DNA from 3 places in the Planococcus sp. APC 3906 genome. Region 1 is predicted to be linked to each of the others. Evidence: predicted binding sites of a transcription regulator. Region 1 holds the regulator's gene; each other region holds the start of a gene.

What was found. Region 1 encodes Rex, which represses fermentation and respiration genes when NADH is low (regulators of the CRP and FNR family bind a similar motif). Its sites were predicted from a motif close to TTGTGAAATATTTCACAA; they were not measured.
Region 2: QMA09_RS05555 (cytochrome C oxidase subunit II) is a predicted target of Rex. The motif match lies at 1,844-1,861, and genes of this name have one in related genera.
Region 3: QMA09_RS06310 (AtpZ/AtpI family protein) is a predicted target of Rex. The motif match lies at 2,338-2,355, and genes of this name have one in related genera.

What each region holds. Positions count from the first base shown of each region.
Region 1 covers NZ_JASDCW010000005.1:166,172-170,400, forward strand. The annotation lists gene QMA09_RS05125 (hypothetical protein) at 1-246, opposite strand, end outside; gene QMA09_RS05130 (CPBP family intramembrane glutamic endopeptidase) at 504-1,295, shown strand; gene tatC (twin-arginine translocase subunit TatC) at 1,327-2,097, opposite strand; gene QMA09_RS05140 (twin-arginine translocase TatA/TatE family subunit) at 2,110-2,307, opposite strand; gene QMA09_RS05145 (redox-sensing transcriptional repressor Rex) at 2,398-3,030, opposite strand; gene QMA09_RS05150 (ABC-F family ATP-binding cassette domain-containing protein) at 3,160-4,229, shown strand, end outside.
Region 2 covers NZ_JASDCW010000006.1:68,606-72,834, reverse strand. The annotation lists gene QMA09_RS05565 (ring-cleaving dioxygenase) at 135-1,118, shown strand; gene QMA09_RS05560 (NADPH-dependent FMN reductase) at 1,136-1,744, shown strand; gene QMA09_RS05555 (cytochrome C oxidase subunit II) at 1,922-2,047, shown strand; gene QMA09_RS05550 (cytochrome c oxidase subunit II) at 2,095-2,562, shown strand; gene QMA09_RS05545 (b(o/a)3-type cytochrome-c oxidase subunit 1) at 2,564-4,216, shown strand.
Region 3 covers NZ_JASDCW010000007.1:78,815-83,043, forward strand. The annotation lists gene QMA09_RS06295 (putative bifunctional diguanylate cyclase/phosphodiesterase) at 1-163, shown strand, start outside; gene upp (uracil phosphoribosyltransferase) at 377-1,006, shown strand; gene wecB (non-hydrolyzing UDP-N-acetylglucosamine 2-epimerase) at 1,155-2,276, shown strand; gene QMA09_RS06310 (AtpZ/AtpI family protein) at 2,510-2,731, shown strand; gene QMA09_RS06315 (ATP synthase subunit I) at 2,735-3,106, shown strand; gene atpB (F0F1 ATP synthase subunit A) at 3,134-3,844, shown strand; gene atpE (F0F1 ATP synthase subunit C) at 3,906-4,130, shown strand.

The DNA.
Region 1 (4,229 bases):
TGTAAACAGGTTCGTCACCAGTACCACTACCCCAATACCCGCCGCCATTATAATCAATGGCGCAAAGATTTTTTTGAATGCACCTACAATCGTCCCTATCAGTACGGCGAAAATAAAAATGTATACGTATGTGGTGATTTGGCTCTGATAGCCTCCTACAAAATCGACGTTTAGCAGCCGATTCACTTGCAAGACAATAAACACAATGACGCTGATAATAGACACAACCAGTAATTGTTTTTTCATTCTTCCTTCCCCTTTCTTCCCAACTTCCAAAATCACTGCAATTCAACTGCTTCTCTCTGCATTTATAATACCAGGACTTTGTGTAAACTTTGTAAAGTCGATGTGGATTCAACTGCTTCCGCCAACCTTAATGTGAAATCAACATTTCCCCTTATTCGTATGCTGCTCGCTTTTTTCCATACATCAAATCTTTGCGGTCCCCTCTTGAAAGTTCTACAATAGAAGGAACACGCATTAACGAAAGGAACCCACCTGAAATGAAATTGAATTTAAAAGCGCAGACAGATACAAGCCGCAATGGCAAAAGCAAACTGAGTGTCACCGCGAAGCGCAAGACCAAAAAGACACCACTTTATGTCCTGCTCATCTTTATCGTGATGCAGCTTGCACCGGCATTCTTCATCGCACCAACTATGGGTTATTTCGAGGGCCAGGGCCTGGACGAAGCAACAGCACGGATGACCACTACCGGTTGGCTCATCGTCAGTTCCATGGGCATCGGCTTTGTCGCCACACTCATTCTCGTGCTTCGGGACAAACGCTTTTTCGATATCTGGAAAGGCAAAAGAACGGGTCTCCCAATGGCATTCGTCTGGGGAGTCCTCGGTTTCCTGCTCCTGCTGATTGGTCAGTCGCTCGCGGTCATGATTGAAATGGCCATCGGCATCGATCCGGGCTCTGAGAACACGATGGCGCTCGTCAGCGTCGCTGAAGTTGTGCCGCTCACGATACTGGCAATCGTCCTATTCGCCCCTGTCCTTGAAGAACTCGTCTTCCGCCGGGTCATTTTCGGCTCACTGAACCAAACCACGAACTTCTGGGTTGCCACTGCCGTCAGCGCATTGGCTTTCGGGCTAGTCCACATGGAAATGACGCACTTGCTGACGTATTTCTCCACTGGGCTCGTGCTCGCATTCCTTTACCAGAAAACGAAGCGCATCATCACGCCAATTATCGCGCACGTCCTGCTGAACGGCTATGTCATGGCCATTCAGCTCAATATGGATAAGATCCAGGGGTTCTTGAAAGAACTAGAAAAACTCCAATAACAGCTGCATAACGAAAAAAGCCTTCCCCGATTTAATTCGGTGGAAGGCTTTCTTGTTGTTCGATGATTTGCTGCTGCTGCTCCGCTTTCAAAAACTTGCGGTAGCCGATTTTAGCGATAATGATACTGAACTCATACAGCACGATCAACGGCAGCGTCACAATCATATGCGAGACGATGTCCGGCGGCGTGATGAACGCCGCGATGATGACCAATACGAGATACGAATACTTGCGGTATTTCGTCATCAGCATCGGTGTGATAAAACCAAGCCTCGTCAAGAACAGCATCACGACCGGCAGCTGGAAAATCAAGCCGAACGGCAGCGTGATCTGGAACAGGAATTGGAAGTATTCATTGATCCCGATAGTTTCCTGGATATCCATATTGTCCGAGATATTCAGCATAAACCCGATCACGTACGGAAACAGGACCAAATAGGAAAAAGCGATCCCGCCCAAAAACAACAGTAAGGAAAATGGGATATAGCTTAACGTTGCCCGCCGTTCTTTTTCAAGAAGACCCGGGCTGATAAATGCCCAGAATTGATACATGATCACGGGCGAAGTGAAGATAAGCGCCAAAATCATGGTGACTTGCATAAAAATCATCAGCGGATCCGTAATTTTGAACGCGTTCAAGGTAAGATTTTTCGCTTCTTCTGTATACTGCAGATACTGAATCAGCGGTTGGGCAAGGAAAAAGCTGATAATGAGCGCTAATACAAAGAAAACGACTACAATGGTGAGCCGTTTTCGCAATTCAACTATATGTTCAACTAAAGTCATATCTTTTTCTGTCATCGGACAAACATCCTAACGTATTTCCTTTTGCTCTTCTTTCTTTTTCAAATCTACTTTGTTATCGTCTTCATCATCTACAAGTCCTTTTGTAGCATTTTTGAACTCACGCAAAGACGAACCAAACGCTTTTCCAAGTTCCGGCAACTTCTTCGGGCCGAAAACAAGCAAAGCAACAATACCAATAACGATTATACTCATTGGACCTGGCATACGAGGCACCTCCTGTATTATGGCTTTATTCTACATCATTAGAGCCCTTTTGGCTATTTCGAGAAGCCCTGCAAATGTGAAGATTTTAAGTCATTGCTGCTTGATTTGGTAAATCAGCGTCTGCAGCTCGACGGACAAATCGATGGTCTGCACGCGGATGTGTTCCGGCACGGCAATGCGCACTGGCGTGAAGTTGAGTATGCCCTTGATATCGGTTTTCGCAAGCCGGTCGGTCACTTCCTGCGCTGACCTTGACGGCACAGTGAGGATGACCACTTCGATGCCGTATTCAGCGATTTTCTCTTCAATGCGGTCCGGATGGTACGTGTCGATGCCGCTGATCCGTTCGCCTTCAAGCGGACTGTTTGTATCGAAAGCCAGCACGATTTTCGTATTGTGGTTGCGCTGGAAATTGTATTTGAGGAATGCGCTGCCGAGATGGCCGACGCCGATCAACGCGACGTTCGTCGCTTCATCCTGATCCAGGGTCTTGCGGAAAAATTCGAGCAAGCCCTGGACATCGTAGCCATAGCCTTTTTTGCCGAATGCCCCGAGGTAGGAAAAATCACGGCGGATTGTAGCGGAGTCGATTTTCATCGCTTCACTCAATTCCTGGGAGGAAATCCGCTTTTGCCCGGCATTCGCGAAATTCTGGATGAAACGGTAATATAGCGGCAGGCGTTTCGTCGTCGCCTGCGGAATTTTGGTTGGTTCGTGCAGCATGCCAGCTTACCTCCTGAGGTCTTGTCAAATCGATACTATCTTACATTAGGAACCTCCAGATGTAAAGCTGGCTTTATTGCGGACAGCCGCCCTATGGGCTACACTTGAAGTAGAATTGAGGTGACCCGCATGATAGTACTGCAAGTAAACCAAGTCCATAAATCGTTCGGCGCAGATGAGATCCTCTCAGGCGTCAAACTGGAAGTCCAACACCGCGACCGCGTTGCACTGGTAGGCCGCAACGGCGCGGGCAAATCGACGCTTTTGAAAATCATATCCGGTGAGATGTCTTATGACAGCGGCGAAATCATCATGCCGAAAGATTTGACCATCGGCTATTTGGAACAGCAGAATGATCTGGAATCCGACGCGACCGTGTGGGAGGAAATGATGACGATCTTCGCGCATTTCCGCGAACAGGAAGCCCAGCTCCGCCGCCTTGAAGCCCGGATGGCTGAACAGGAAGTCCATGACGATGCAGAGCTGTACGACAAGGTCATGAAAGAGTACGACACGCTCCAGCATGATTTCAAGGATGCCGGAGGCTACCAGTTCGAAGCCGATACCCGCGCCATCCTCCACGGCATGAAATTCTATGCGGACGACTACGGCAAAAAGGTCGTATCCTTGTCCGGCGGCCAGAAGACGCGGCTCATGCTGGCGAAACTTCTGCTGTCCAAGCCACAGCTCTTGATCCTCGATGAACCGACAAATCATCTTGACATCGAAACGCTGAGCTGGCTCGAGAATTATTTGAAGAATTACCCCGGCGCCCTGCTGATCGTCTCGCATGACCGTTACTTCCTCGACCAGGTCGTTACGCTTGTTTATGAAGTGTCACGGCATCGCGTCAAAAAGTACACGGGCAATTACAGCCGCTATCTTGACGAGAAAGCGAAGCAATACGAACTCGACATGAAGCAATTTGAAAAGCAGCAAGGCGAAAAAGCCAAGCTCGAAGATTATGTCCAGCGCAACCTTGTGCGCGCATCGACAACGAAGATGGCACAGAGCCGCCGCAAGATCCTGGAAAAAACAGAATGGATGGGTGCACCGGATGGCAGCGAGAAATCCGCGCGTTTCGGCTTCACCATCGACAAACAAAGCGGCAACGATGTGCTGACCGTCAATTCGCTCGCTATCGGCTATAGCGGCGAGCCAGTCGCCAAAAACATCTCGCTGAAACTGTACCGCCAGGA
Region 2 (4,229 bases), on a different contig from region 1:
TTATCTCGAATTAAAGATAATTTATTCGCAAGTACGATTCACTTTTCCAGCCACTGATTTGGGCTCAAATTTTTTTAATCATATATCTCGAATTCGAGATATTAACCCATACTTTATTTAAAGGAGAGATTTTCATGAATGAATTAAAAGGAATCCACCACGTAACGGCCATCACGAGCAGTGCCGAAAAGAACTACGAGTTTTTCACCTATGTACTGGGCATGCGCCTGGTCAAGAAAACAGTGAACCAAGATGATATCCAGACCTACCATTTGTTTTTCTCGGATGACAAGGGTTCAGCTGGCACCGATATGACGTTTTTCGATTTTCCCGGCATCCCGAAAGGCACGCATGGCACGAACGAAATTTACAAAACAGCGTTCCGCGTCCCGACTGACGAAGCTTTGGCTTACTGGGTCAAGCGTTTTGATAAATACGAAGTGAAACATAAAGGCATCCAGGAAGTTTTCGGCAAACAAACCATTTCGTTCTCGGATTTCGACGATCAGCAATACATGCTGATTTCTGACGAACACAACGAAGGCGTCGCAGCTGGAACGCCGTGGCAAAACGGCCCGGTGCCGCTTGAATTCGCAATCACTGGGCTGGGTCCGATCCACATCCGCATTGCGGAATTCGAACAATTGAAAGAAGTATTGGAAAAAGCGCTGCTGATGCGGGAAATCGCTAAAGAAGGATCGCTGCACCTGTTCGAGGTAGGCGAAGGCGGCAATGGCGCGCAAGTGATCGTTGAGCACAATAAATTGCTGCCGGCTGGCCGCCAAGGCTTTGGCACTGTCCACCATGCGGCATTCCGGGTAGCGGATACCGATGTTTTGAAAGAATGGATCGACCGCATGCAAACATTAGGATTCAACACATCGGGCTATGTGGACCGTTTCTTCTTCGAATCACTTTACGCACGTGTGGCACAAGGCATCCTTTTCGAATGGGCGACAGACGGACCGGGCTTCATGGGCGACGAGCCGTATGAAACGATGGGTGAAAAATTATCCTTGCCGCCATTCCTCGAAGGAAAACGCGAAGCGATTGAAAAAATGGTGCGTCCGATCGATACGGTACGCAGCACACGCAAAATCGATAAAGAATATTTGTAAGGGAGAAAATCGATAAAATGGGATTTCTAAATAAATTATTCGGAACACAGCAAACTGAACAACCAAAGGAGGAAATAACAATGACACCATTGAACATCGGCATCATCTTAGGCTCGACACGCGAAGGCCGCTTAAGCCCGCAAGTAGGGGATTGGGTAAAAGAATTGGCTGACAAACGCGGAGATGCGAACTACACGATCATCGACATCGCTGATTATAAATTGCCGCTGCTCGGCGAAAATGGCGGAGACGCTTCCGGCGCTGCGGGATGGTCCGAAGCTGTTGCGGCACAGGACGGCTTTGTTTTTATCGCGCAGGAGTATAACCATTCCATTACAGGTTCCCTGAAAAATGCATTGGATTATTTGCGCGTAGAATGGAACAACAAAGCAGCCGGCATCGTTTCATACGGTTCGGTTGGCGGAGCGCGCGCTGCAGAACATTTGCGCGGCATCCTGGGTGAATTGTCAGTAGCGGATGTCCGCGTCCACCCGGCTCTATCTTTATTCACGGACTTTGAAAACGGCGCTGAACTGAAAGCGGCTCCGGTGCAGGCAGATTCAGTCAACCAAATGCTGGACCAGGTTATCCCGTGGTCGAAGGCATTGAAAACGGTTCGCCAATAATATAAATCAATCCTCTATTCCTGCAAAACAAGCTGATCCCATCCGGATCAGCTTGTTTTTTTGTCCAAAATATGAAAATGCACCTAAAAAATGATACAGGTGTGACATTTATCACAATGTCTTCGGAAGCAAAGCCTTAATCTGGAAGCAAGAGATAAATACAAGAGGTGAGAGCGGATGAGCAAGAAATACGATGAACATCAAGGCGTGAATTTAAAAGGGACATTGGTGAGTGTGTTTTTCGTAGGCGTCATTATTGTAGTAATGTGGGTCGTAGTCTACATGATGTACGTGGCAAGATAAGCTGCAGGACATGCAGCATAAACGGATGAAAAAAGGAGAAGATGGATATGCATTTACATAAGTACGAAAAGATTTGGCTTGTTTTCGGGATTGCTTCGCTCATTGTATTTTTGAGCGTCGTCGGCGTCAGCGCCTTTTCCCATGACCACACCCCGTCAGGCGGGATGGATACGATCGACCCGGAAAAAGTGAATGAAACAGCGCCATTTGATAATCCAGGCGTTTCTCAGCTGGATGATGATACCTATCAAGTGACAATCGTAGCGATGGCTTTCGGCTATAACGCACCGGAGATGAAAGTGCCAGCCGGCAAAGAAATCATTTTCAAAGTGACCAGCACAGACGTGGTCCACAGTTTTACAATTGATAACACAAAAGTCAATATGATGGTCGTTCCTGGCCAAATTACGACGAAATCCTACACATTTGAGAAGCCTGGCAAGTATTTGATTCTTTGCAACGAATACTGCGGTACGGGCCATCACATGATGTCCAGTGAAATAGAGGTGTATTAAGATGATTGCTGTAAAAGACAGAAAAATCGCATTGGCAAATATCGGCGTCGCTTACGCGGCCTTCCTGATCGGGACATTGGCTGGACTGCTGCAGGTGTTTATCCGCAATGATGCATTGCAATTGCCAGCTTGGCTGGATTATTATCAAATCTTGACCGCCCACGGCGTATTATTAGCACTTATATTTACGACATTCTTCATTTTTGCCTTCTTTACAACAGGCATGAGCAAAAGCATCGGCACATTCGGACCGAAAGTGCGCTTGTACTCATGGGTCGGCTTTTGGGTGACCCTGCTGGGTACGGTCATGGCGACCGTGATGATCGTTTCCGGCAAAGCTTCTGTGCTTTATACATTCTACGCACCGCTTAAAGCTAGCGGCTGGTTTTATGTAGGGTTGGCGCTCTTTATCATCGGAACTTGGATCAGCAGCTTTGCGCTGATCGGCCATTACATGGCATGGCGCCGCAAAAACAAAGGGCACTTGAGCCCGCTGTTCGCATTCATGACCATTACAACTATCGTTATGTGGCTCATCGCCTGCTTAGGCGTCGTAGCGACCGTGTTGTTCCAATACATTCCTTGGGCATTTGGCTGGACGGATACGATCAACGTCGAACTCAGCCGCTCATTGTTCTGGTATTTTGGCCACCCGCTTGTGTATTTCTGGCTATTGCCGGCGTATATGGCATGGTATTTGATCGTGCCGAAATTGCTTGGCGTCAAAGTATTCAGTGATTCCCTGGCGCGTCTGTCATTCGTTTTGTTCATCCTTTTCTCCATTCCGGTCGGCTTCCACCATCAGTTGACTGAGCCAGGGATTTCGAACTTCTGGAAATTCCTTCAAGTTGTTCTGACATTCATGGTCATCGTGCCGTCCTTGATGACAGCATTCACGATGTTTGCGAACTTTGAAATTTCAGGGCGCAAAAAAGGCGCCGTCGGCTTGTTCGGCTGGTTCCGCATGCTGCCTTGGAAAGATGTCCGTTTCACGTCGATTTTCATCGCGATGGCATTCTTCATTCCCGGCGGCGCCGGCGGCATTATCAATGCAAGCTTCCAGCTCAATGAAGTCGTCCACAACACGCTGTGGATTGTCGGCCATTTCCACATCACCGTCGGTACACCGGTGGCGATGACGTTCATGGGCTTGACGTTCTGGCTGATTCCCTACTTGACTGGGCGCCAGTTCACGAAGTCGATGCAGCGTCTTGGATTCGTCCAAATCATCACTTGGACGATTGGCATGCTGCTGATGTCGACGTCGCAGCATATTCTGGGGCTGCTCGGGGCGCCCCGGCGCACCGCTTATGCAGGGTACAATAATCATCCTTCTGCACTGGAATGGTTCGATGGCATCCTGACAAGCCACGTCACAATGGCAGTCGGCGGCAGCATTCTGTTCTTGTCGGCGATGATCTTGATGTATATCGTCATCATGACGATGTTCCTGTCGCCGAAAGCGGAACGGCCCGAAGATTTCGTCGAGTTCCCGTTAGCGGAAAGCGATAAAGAACACACGCCGAAGTTTTTGGAGAATTGGGCGATTTGGGTCGGCATTGCATTTGCGCTTATCTTTATCGCGTATGCAATCCCGATCGGCGACATGATTCAAAATGCACCTCCTGGTTCTAAAGGATTCATAACTTGGTAAGGAGTTGAGGGCA
Region 3 (4,229 bases), on a different contig from region 1:
CCGTACAATCATCCAGCTGGCGGAGAATCTCCATATGCTGGCGGTGGCAGAAGGAGTCGAAACGAATGAGCAGCGCGAAATGCTCATCAATCTGGGCTGCCGTGTCGGCCAAGGCTATTATTTCTATCGCCCGATGTCACTCGATGAAGCGAATCTATTGTAAGCCGGAGCATCCATGCTCCGGTTTTTTTGCGATTGTAAAAGGGGCTCTATTGGACAGCAACCCTTTCCGCTGCGGGAGAGGGAAAGTTTTATGGCAGCCTAAAACCCTGAGCCGAAAAAAATCTGAAAAATCTCAATGCGGCAAGCAGTGAGTCGCGGTAAAAAAATTCTGTTATACTAGATAGGATAAAGTTTGAAAAGGAGCTGTTTCGCAGTGGGAAAAGTACATGTATTTGATCATCCGTTAATCCAGCATAAATTGACTTACATCCGTGACAAATCAACGGGCACCAAAGAATTCCGCGAGCTTGTCGATGAAATCGCAACGTTGATGGCCTTTGAAATCACGCGCGATCTTCCATTAGAGGAAATTGAAATCGAGACGCCTGTCCAATTGGCCAAGTCGAATGTATTGTCAGGCAAAAAACTAGGAGTGGTTCCGATTCTCCGCGCCGGCATCGGCATGGTCGATGGAATTTTAAAACTGATCCCAGCAGCGAAAGTGGGGCATATCGGCTTGTACCGTGACCCAGAAACTTTGCAGCCGGTTGAATACTACTTGAAATTGCCTTCCGACGTGCAAGAACGTGAATTCATCGTGGTGGATCCGATGCTCGCTACTGGCGGTTCAGCAGTTGAAGCTGTTAATTCATTGAAAAAACGCGGCGCGAAAAAAATCCGTTTCATGTGCATCATCGCCGCTCCTGAAGGCGTAGAAGCATTGCAGCAAGCACATCCTGATGTCGATATCTACATTGCGGCGCTTGATGAAAAGCTGAACGACCATGGCTATATCGTTCCGGGTCTAGGAGACGCCGGAGACCGTTTATTCGGAACTAAGTAAGCAAGAAAAGCGCAGGTGGCCGTTTTAACCCCGACAAGCGCTGGAGGGTTTGCTGGCAATGGCGTTTTACCATTGTTGGCAAAACCGAAGCGACCTCGAGGGGCTGGCCACCGGAGTCTGGACAATGAAGTGAAAAGGCGGGATAAGCTTGACGAAAAAGTGGAAAGTAATGACGATTTTCGGCACGCGGCCGGAAGCCATCAAGATGGCTCCGCTTGTGCTGGAACTCCAGAAGCATCCTGAAACAATCGAGCCGCTGGTGGCTGTCACTGCGCAGCACCGCGAAATGCTTGACCAAGTCCTGGAGACGTTCAAAATCACGCCGGACTTCGATTTGAACATCATGAAAGACCGCCAGACGCTGAGCGGTGTGACAACCCGTGCACTTGAAGGCTTGGACGGCATCATGAAAGAGGCCAAGCCGGATATCGTGCTTGTCCATGGCGATACCACAACGACTTTTGTCGCCGGGCTTGCGGCATTCTATAACCAGATTGCTGTCGGACACGTCGAAGCCGGACTGCGTACGTTCAATAAGTACTCGCCTTATCCGGAAGAGATGAACCGCCAATTGACTGGTGTCTTAGCGGATATCCATTTCGCGCCGACTGAAAAGTCTGCCGAGAATCTGCGTTCTGAAAACAAAAAAGAAGAAACCATTTACATCACCGGCAATACAGCCATCGATGCGTTGAAAACGACTGTGCGTGATGACTATAGCCATCCGATGCTGGAGAAGATCGGTTCGGACCGGATGATTCTTCTGACAGCCCATCGGCGTGAAAACCTGGGCGAACCGATGCGCAATATGTTCCGGGCCATCAAACGCCTAACAGAAGAACACGACGATATCCAAGTGGTCTATCCGGTTCACCTGAATCCGGCAGTGCGTGAAGTGGCAAACGAAATTTTTGGAGACAACAAGCAGGTTCACTTGATCGAGCCGCTTGAAGTGCTGGACTTCCATAACTTCGCAGCGCGCTCGTTCTTTATTTTGACCGATTCGGGCGGCGTCCAGGAAGAAGCGCCATCGCTCGGCAAGCCGGTTCTGGTGCTGCGCGATACAACGGAGCGTCCGGAAGGCATCGATGCAGGAACGCTTAAGCTCGCCGGAACAAATGAGGAAGATATCTATCGCTTGGCGAAAGAATTGCTGACAGACAAGGCGGCCTATGAAAGCATGTCGCATGCATCCAATCCATACGGAGACGGAAAAGCATCGATGCGGATTGTCGAAGCCCTGCATGCTTATTTCGAAAACAAGCAATAACTAGAAAAGGTTATGGACATTTGTTTTTAAATTTGTCGACAATATGTCAGCCCAGAATCGCTTGTGATGTTTTTCACTTCATCCAATTGACATGAATTTACCCCTAATGTATGCTTACAAAGGGTATGCATGAGAAGGTTTTCATACATAAAGATGTTGTTCTGGAAGCCTGATGCGACTGCTCTTTTTTAAGGGTTTTATGTCAAATCAAAACGAAACTCGAGGGGTTTATCATGCGCCCAACAAAAAGTCCCTTACAAGCGATGGCACTTTACAGCGCCATCCTCTCACAACTTGTCGGGTCCGTGCTCATCGGTCTGTTCACAGGTATGTGGCTCGATGAACAATTCGGAACCGCCCCGCTATTTCTGATCATTTTCCTGCTTGCGGGATTAGCTCTCGGAGTATGGGCAATGCTTCAGACCGTCCGAAAATTCGAATCAGGAGACCAGTAGAAAATGGATGGACTTAGGGAAATTTATGAACGCCTAAAAAAGATGATGTATTTCATTCTGGCAGCTTTCGTTTTAGGCTGGGGATTGACCCCATACCAGGCGATTTTTGCAGGCCTCATCATAGGATCCCTGTTCGGCATTTATAATATGTGGATTTTGGTTCGCCGGATGGAAAAATTCGACCGGGCGGTGGCAGAAGGCTCGAAGGTTCGTTCGCTTGGAACGGCATTACGGTTTGCATCAGGTGTTGCCGCTGTTGCGATAGCAATTCTTTTCGCAGAGCAAGTTCACTTGGTCAGTACGGTAATTGGATTGATGATTCCTTATGTTCTGTTATTGGCGGAACGGATTATCTATCACGTGAAACACCATTAAGAAAAGTGAAAGAGAGGTGAAACTATCGTGGATCACGGCGCTCCAACTCGTGAGATATTCGGCTTATGGTTCAACTTGTCGAATGTTTTGATGCTAATTGTTGCCGCTGTTATCGTTTTCCTCATTGCTTTTATTGCTACACGGAATTTGAAACTGAAGCCTACGGGCATGCAGAACTTCATGGAATGGATCATGGATTTCGTCAAGGGCATCATTAAAAGCAATATGGACTGGAAAACTGGCGGCAGGTTCCATGTGCTGGGAATAACGCTAATCATGTTCATCTTCGTATCGAATATGTTAGGTCTCCCTTTCTCAATCATTGTCAACGGCGATCTTTGGTGGAAATCACCAACAGCTGATCCGATTGTAACAATGACGCTGGCAGCAATGGTTATCATCTTGAGCCATTATTATGGCATCAAGCTGAAAGGGCTGAAAGGGTACGGTGCGGATTACTTCAAACCGATGTCATTCCTTTTCCCGCTTAAGATCATTGAGGAATTCGCAAATACGCTGACACTCGGTCTGCGTCTTTACGGAAACATTTACGCAGGAGAAATTCTTCTTGCATTATTGGCCGGACTCGGCGGAGCAAGTGTATTCGGTTTTGCCGCTGCATTCCTTCCGATGATGGTATGGCAAGGATTCTCGATCTTTATCGGGGCAATCCAAGCATTCATTTTCGTTATGTTAACGATGGTTTATTTATCGCATAAAGTCAGCGAAGACCATTGAGTATAAAACGCTCCTAGCAGAGCAAACAAAAAAACAACTATCCTGAGGAGGAAACATCACAATGACAGGTTCATTAGGTTTATTAGCAGCAGCAATCGCAGTAGGTTTAGCAGCACTAGGTGCAGGTATCGGTAACGGAATGATCGTTTCAAAAACAGTAGAAGGTATCGCTCGCCAGCCAGAAGCTCGTGGCGTTCTACAAACAACTATGTTCATCGGGGTAGCTTTGGTTGAGGCATTGCCGATCATCGCTGTAGTAATCGCGTTCATCGTAATGAACCAATAGTATTAACGAAAAGCGGAAGCGCCCGTGTAGATTCGACGGGCATAAGCCGGACTGGCGAAGCGGCGTTCTTTGCCGCACAGCCGGGCCGGCTTATGACCC